DNA from 2 places in the Bradyrhizobium sp. IC3123 genome. Region 2 is predicted to be linked to the other one. Evidence: riboswitches for the same ligand, from Rfam matches in the RefSeq annotation. Region 2 holds a riboswitch; the other holds the start of a gene.
What was found. A riboswitch is a leader RNA that binds a small molecule or an ion and turns the genes downstream of it on or off. The one in region 2 is predicted to bind cobalamin.
Positions count from the first base shown of each region.

Region 1 (3,407 bases), on a different contig from region 2:
GCTCCCAATCTTGTCCTTCGCTCTTCTCGAAAGTGATGACCCCGTTGTATGTAAAATAGCGGGGCCCTGGGATATTACAGTTCACCACAAGCAAAACGCGCCACAGATCACCTTTCTCGGTCGGCTTGTCATTCTGCTTCGGCAAGTAGTCCACTCCAACAGGATCAACGATAGTGCAGCTGCCCTGCCGCAGAAGATCACCGAGCCGACCTTGCATGGTCGTCACAAAGTTGAAGTTGGCCGGGTCATGCAGAAAGCCAAGATTTGCGTCCCTTTCGCCATCCTTGACTTCACTGGCGATCAACGAGAGCGCGAAGGCGCGCCAGCCCAATTCCATTGGCTTCGCATAGGTCGACGCAAGTTCAATCGTCCCGTCGAGCGCGACCTTCCAGGTGATAACGTACTCTTCGTCTGATTTATCATCCCGGTGCCTGGTCCAAGAAACAAAAACATATTCATTTTGGTCAAGTTCAGCGACGCCCCACATCCGAGGGACGAACTGTGCCACCTTCGAGACGTTGGAGATAACTTGTTCTATTGTCTCACCGTCTTGCGCTCGCCACGTTGACTTGACTCTTTCGACAAGGGGGCTGTCGTTAGCGCGAACAGTGTTGCTCGTCGCAGCCAGCCCGGCCAGGCAGATCAGGGATCGACCGAGCCAAAGCCATAGCGCGCGTCTTCCTGACGTTTTCTTCATAACCGTCGGCCTATCCGGTCTCATCCACACGTCATTCCAGAGCAGGCAACCTTCAACCTGTTATGCGCGAGCGCAAGAAGTTAGCGGCGACGCGACGGGGCGACCACTGGTTTTCCCGTGCGAGCAGGCGCTCCCCTCTATGTCACGCGCCGCTAACTTCACTGCCACCGACAGCCTCAATTTGCTGTGCTGGACATGCCCAGCAGGAGGACTGGGCAGGCAGAGGACGTGCATTCTTCGTGCCAGATAATAGACGGCAATTCGCACCGGTTTTGTGTCCTCTTTGTCGACTTTCCGACTGGCGCATGTCTCGATGTTTCCGTTCAACCTCTCCAGCACGGCTTATGCATCCCCGTCACGCACCGGATGTTCGACGGCACAGCGGAACGCCTCGGTGCCAAGTTCCTGATGAGAAGTGGCAGCACGTTTGCCGTCATTGAACCGTGTGGTTCGGTTATCGTTGCCGGAATGTGGGCTTTTGATCGCTGCCATGCCTTCGGGCACTTTCGGCCAAGGGGCCATGGCGCGTTTGGCGCTCCTTTCGCGACGTCCGGCGCTCCGGAAGTCGAGAACAGCCTCAGTCAGGCGCGCTTTGTACTCGATGGCGAACGACGGCAAGCCGATCTTCGCCGAGCATTTGGGGTGTGGCTGGCACCGCAAATCAAACGTGCTGCCCGGGTAAGTTGTAAGTTGCTGGCTTAGCCAGGTGTCTTGGCCTATTCAACACTGATCCTGTTGGTCGAGAAGGTGGCTGGATGGCGCGCGTGCTCGAAAAACCGCTGGGAAGCTGGGACTGGCGACAAATGCGTTCTGCTCGAGGCAGCGGCCCCGACCGCGCAAGCCGCATTTGTCCTTTCCACCGATCTGGCGTGCAACCCGCGGGCAACTGCGATGCTCATTGCGGTATCGCTGATTGGAGAGCACTGCTACATCATCTCAATGCTAGAGATGCACGGTCATTCGCGTAGCAGATGTCGCAGCATCAGCTTGAGACATGATCTGAGAGGTTGACGGAAGACTGCTCTTGCCGATAATCCAAGTCGTCGAGGTTCTCCGGTTTCCATTTGATCCGGAGCTAAGAGGGAAGCCGGTGAAAATGCCGGCGCTGCCCCCGCAACTGTGAGCGGCGAGCCGCTGTCCAACGACGTCACTGAAGCCTGCGCGGCTTCGGGAAGGCCGGACAGCAGCGATGACCTGCGAGCCAGGAGACCTGCCCCGACACTATATTCGTCCACGGGCGGGGTGTCCCGGTGGTGCGCCAAGCAGCCGTCGCACCGCGACTTCCCCTGCCTGCGTCCGCCATGGCCTTTGCCCCCAACATGGGTTAACGCTATGTCTCTTCTCTCCCTCCCTGTTGCCACGCTCGGAACGCCACGCATCGGTCCAAGGCGCGAGCTCAAAGTCGCTCTAGAAAGCTACTGGGCCGGAAAAAGCAGCGAACAGCAGCTGCTCGAGGACGCAGCTGGCCTGCGTGCCGCGAATTGGGCCCGTCAGAAATCTATCGGCGTCACGGTCATTCCATCGAACGATTTCTCGCTGTATGACCAGGTGCTCGACACAAGTGTCATGGTTGGCGCCATCCCGGAGATCTACGCCTCGAAAGCCGAATCCGTTTCGCTCAAGACATACTTCGCCATGGCCCGCGGTTCACAATGCGACGACCAGGAAGCGAGTTGCGGTCACGGACCGCGCGGATTTGGCGCACCCGCGCAGGAGATGACCAAGTGGTTCGACACCAACTATCACTATATGGTCCCCGAGTTTCACAGGGGACAGACTTTCAGGCTATGCTCTCGCAAGCCGATCGAGGAGTATGAGGAAGCCAAGGCCCTTGGCTTTCAGACCCGCCCCGTCCTGATCGGGCCGGTCACATTCCTAAAGCTCGGCAAGAGTCCCGATCCCACGTTCCAGCCACTCTCACTGCTGGATGAACTGATACCGCCCTATATCGAGGTTATGCAGGAATTGGCCAAACGTGGGGCAAATTGGGTTCAGTTCGACGAGCCCAGCCTAGTTCTTGATCTGGATGAGGGGACGCGAAAATCTTTGCGACATGCCTATGACCGGCTCGCCAAGGAGGGGCCGGCGATCAAGCTCATGGTTGCCAGCTATTTCGGCGACCTCGGCGACAATCTGGACACCGCCTTGAGCCTGCCAGTTGCCGGGCTGCACCTCGATCTGGTTCGAGCGCCACAGTTGTTGCACCAGATCATCGCTGGCGGCCGAAGTGATCTCGTCATGTCGCTCGGTGTCGTCGACGGTCGGAATGTATGGCGGTCGAATTTGTCGTCGCTGCGCCAGCGGCTCGAACCCGCGATTGCGAAGCTCGGCAAGGATCGTGTACAGATCGCCCCATCCTGCTCGCTGCTTCATGTGCCGGTCGATGTTGAACTCGAGACCGGCCTCGCTTCCGACGTCAAGAGCTGGCTTGCTTTCTCGGTCCAGAAGATGCGGGAGCTTGCGATCCTAGCGCGTGCACTCGCAGGCGACCAGAATGTTGCGTTAGCTCTTGCCGAGTCGGAAGGTGCCGCGACTGTCCGCCGGACTTCGCCGAAAATCCGTGATGCCAATGTCGCTGTCCGGATGAGAGCGATCGACCAGACCATGTGTCGGCGCGCGAGCCCATTTGCCCGTCGGGCCGAGATCCAAAGCAATCGATTCGGACTACCGGCTTTTCCTACCACGACGATCGGATCATTTCCGCAGACCA
Region 1 covers NZ_JADYVF010000023.1:48,194-51,600, reverse strand. Annotated here, with positions in the region: gene I6F20_RS35990 (nodulate formation efficiency C protein) at 1-697, opposite strand, end outside; gene I6F20_RS35985 (hypothetical protein) at 1,040-1,315, opposite strand; cobalamin riboswitch at 1,727-1,929, shown strand; gene metE (5-methyltetrahydropteroyltriglutamate--homocysteine S-methyltransferase) at 2,030-3,407, shown strand, end outside.
Region 1: it holds a riboswitch for cobalamin, as region 2 does, so the genes downstream of both, metE (5-methyltetrahydropteroyltriglutamate--homocysteine S-methyltransferase) here and I6F20_RS28980 (TonB-dependent receptor) in region 2, are expected to answer to the same signal.

Region 2 (3,407 bases):
GCGGTCGAGCCCGATGTGCTCGACACGAAGGCCGCCGATCAGCGCGAAGCTGCGCGTCAGCTTGAGCCGGTCCTCGAATGACAGCGCCTCGTTGTCGATGCGCGCGGTCTGCTGCTGCGTCGTGAGCAGGCCGTAGAAACCGCGGTTGGGGTCGACCAGCGAAACGGAATCGCCGGGAAAGTTTGCCGCGCCGGGCCTGACGAAATCGAGATAGCTCGACGACAGCGTCGTGACCAGCCGGTTGTCGAAGCCCGCAATATTTGTATCCCAGATCAGGTCGGTGATGTTGCCGACCAGCCGCTGGCTGTGGGCGACATAGAAACGCTCGCGATCGACCAGGTTCGTGGTGGAATTGAACGCCTCGATCTCGTTATTGAACCAGGTCCGTTCCGCGCCATAGCCATAGGCCTGACTTTTCAGCGTGAGGTCAGGCGCGAGCTTCAGCTCGAAGCCGCCACGCAGCCACACTTCCTGCGCCACGTTGCGGTTATCGAGAACGTTGTAATTGGTGTTGAAGGTGCGGTCGTCGATGGTGACGGCACCGAGATTGGTTCCGTTGTAATTCGAGACGTAATTGCCGGAGACGATCCCCGTCGTCGCATGCGAACCGCTGAAGGTGATCGGCACCAGCGGCGCGCCCCAATAGGCCTTCGAGCGGTCTTCGCGATATTCGACCGCACCCCAGATCCTGAGGCTGTCGGAAACACGGTAGTTGAGCTGGCCGGACGTGCCGAACGTCTTGACATTGGTGTCATCGGCAAAGCCGTTGAGGGCGGAACGGCTGATATCGAAGCGATAGTCCAGTCCCTGCACATTGGTGCTGCCACCTGAGCCATAATGAGCACGGAACGAGTTCAGCGAGTCCCAGGAGAAATCGGCCTCGTTGCGGACAGCTCCGGTGTGCGGCTGCTTGGTGACGAAGTTGATGGCGCCGCCCGCGGCGCCCTCGCCCGAAATCAGCGAGGCCGGGCCCTTGAGAAATTCCACAGCCTCCAGATTGGCGGTGTCCACGATCCGCGAGGTCATGTTCTGCGGACCGATCTTGATGCCGTTGTAGAGCGTGTTGATCTGGCTGTTGGTGAAGCCGCGCATCGAGAAGGCGGAAGGTTCGGCGGGGTTGTCGCCGGAGGTGACGCCGACGGCGCCCTGCGCCACCTCGGACACGGTGCGATAGCCCTGCTCACGCATGGTTTCGGCGGAGACAACCTCGACGGTCGCGGGCGTCTGCCGCACCGTCAGGCCGAGCCGCGAGGCGCTTTCGGCCACGGCATTGGTGTTGAGCGGCGTCTGCACCGTCGAATCCGGCGTGACGGGTCTTGGCGCTGCGGATACAGCCGCCGGCCTGCGCGCTGCCGCGCGGCGCGCGCTCTGCGCCGTTCCTGCTGCCGGTTTGGCCGGCTTGCGGGCCTGGGCGGGCGACACCTCGACGGGTGGCAGTGACTCTCGGGCCTGCTGCGCCAGAGCGGCAGGCAGATCGAGAACCGCAAAGGAGGTGAACGCGGCGGAAAGCAGCAGGACGCGGCGCGGTCGTGCGATACGGATGGAAGACACAGGTACAAACCTCGGTATGACGTCAGTGGCACGTCACAGCGAACGAGGTTTCACCTTTGGCCTTGCAGCCGTCCGATGAAGCCGAATGTCTGTACTCCCCGACCGACATCTTCGCGTGTGACCACGGCTGACGGCAGGTCTCCTGGCTCGCGGGTCGTGACCGCTTCGTCGCCTTCCCGGGACCGAGGACCCAGTGGCTCGTGACGAAGGATTCACCGCTTACAGTTGCGGGGGCAGCCGCGGCATTGGGGACAATTTTCCCCGCACCGCATTCCCTTTTCATTCCCTCTCGGGAAAACCGTCGCGAGCATCTAGGATTACCACCAAGACAGAGTCAATGTGCCAGTTGCGGCGTTGTGGCCACAGCAAGCAATTTCCTTGGAGAAGAGCATGGAAGGCGAGACCTTCCTCTGGTTGATACGGCATGCAGCCGTCGCAGGCGTGGCGGGAACGATCCATGCGGCCGATGCGCGGGCCGACCTCGGCGATCATGCGGCATTGGCGGCTCTCAGGCAGCGCATGCCGCCGGATGTCGCCGGCTATGCCAGCCCGGCCCGTCGCACGGTCGAGACGGCGCGCGCGCTGGGGCTCGAACCGGAGCTGGTCAGCGAATTCGGTGAGCAGGATTTCGGCCATTGGACCGGCCATCGGCATGACGAGCTGGCCGCGACCGGCGGCGAGGCCTACGCGCAGGTCTGGCGCGATCCCGCGCACGGACGGCCGCCGAATGGCGAAAGCTTTGCGGATCAGGTTGGGCGCGTCCGCGTGGGCTTGTCGCAGATTGGCGCAGGCCCCGCAGCGCTGGTCGTCCATTCCGGGACCATTCGGGCCGCGCTCTGCATCGCACTCGACCTGACGCCGCAAGTCGCCTTGCGCTTCGTGATCGATCCGCTGTCGCTGACCCGGATCGACCGGCTCGCGGGCGGCTGGCGTGTCGTCTGCGTGAATCAGCGAGTCAGCTAGGCCGATCCGGCACGTTGGCCTGCGCGAACGTCGCCATGCCGTTGTGAAGTGCGCAAGCAGAGCGGACCAGCGGCAGCGCGATGGCGGCACCCGATCCCTCGCCAAGCCTGAGATCGAGGCTGATCAGCGGCTGCACGTTCAGCGCGCGCAACACCAGCCGATGTCCCTGCTCGGCCGATTGATGCGAGGGCAACAGGAACGGCTGGCAGGACGGGTTGAGGCGCGCCGCCGCCAGCGCCGCCACCGAGACGATGAAGCCGTCGATCAACACGGGAATGCGGCGTTGCGCGGCCGCGATGATCGCGCCCGAGATCGCCGCGATCTCGAGGCCGCCGACCGCGCACAGGATTTTTTCGGGCGACGCCCCCGCAACGCCGTGATGCGCGATCGCCGCGTCGATCACCCGCGCCTTGTGCGCGCGGCCCGACGCATCGACGCCGGTCCCGCTGCCCGCGATCTCTCCGGCGCTGACACTGAGCAGACTCGCGGCAATCGCCGCCGACGTCGTGGTGTTGCCGATCCCCATCTCGCCGAAGATCAAGAGATCAGGCCGGCCGGCCTCGGCGCGCACCACCGCGCGCTGGCCGGCCTCGAAGGCGAAGGCCAATTCCGCCGGAATGAGCGCGGCCCCGACACTGAAATCGCGCGTGCCGCTGCGCGGCTTGTCGGTGACGATTCCCGCCATCTGCTCATCGGCCAGCGTGCCGGCGTCGACCACCTCGAGGCTCGAACCCAGCTCGCGCGCCAGCACCGAGATCGCGGCGCCTCCGGCCGCAAAATTTGCCATCATCGCGATGGTGACGGCTTGCGGATAGGCCGACACGCCCTGCGCGACGATGCCGTGGTCGCCGGCGAAGACGATGATCGGCACCCGCGCGGCGCGCGGCTGCCCG
Region 2 covers NZ_JADYVF010000011.1:143,513-146,919, reverse strand. Annotated here, with positions in the region: gene I6F20_RS28980 (TonB-dependent receptor) at 1-1,551, opposite strand, end outside; cobalamin riboswitch at 1,667-1,869, opposite strand; gene I6F20_RS28975 (histidine phosphatase family protein) at 1,942-2,514, shown strand; gene cobT (nicotinate-nucleotide--dimethylbenzimidazole phosphoribosyltransferase) at 2,507-3,407, opposite strand, start outside.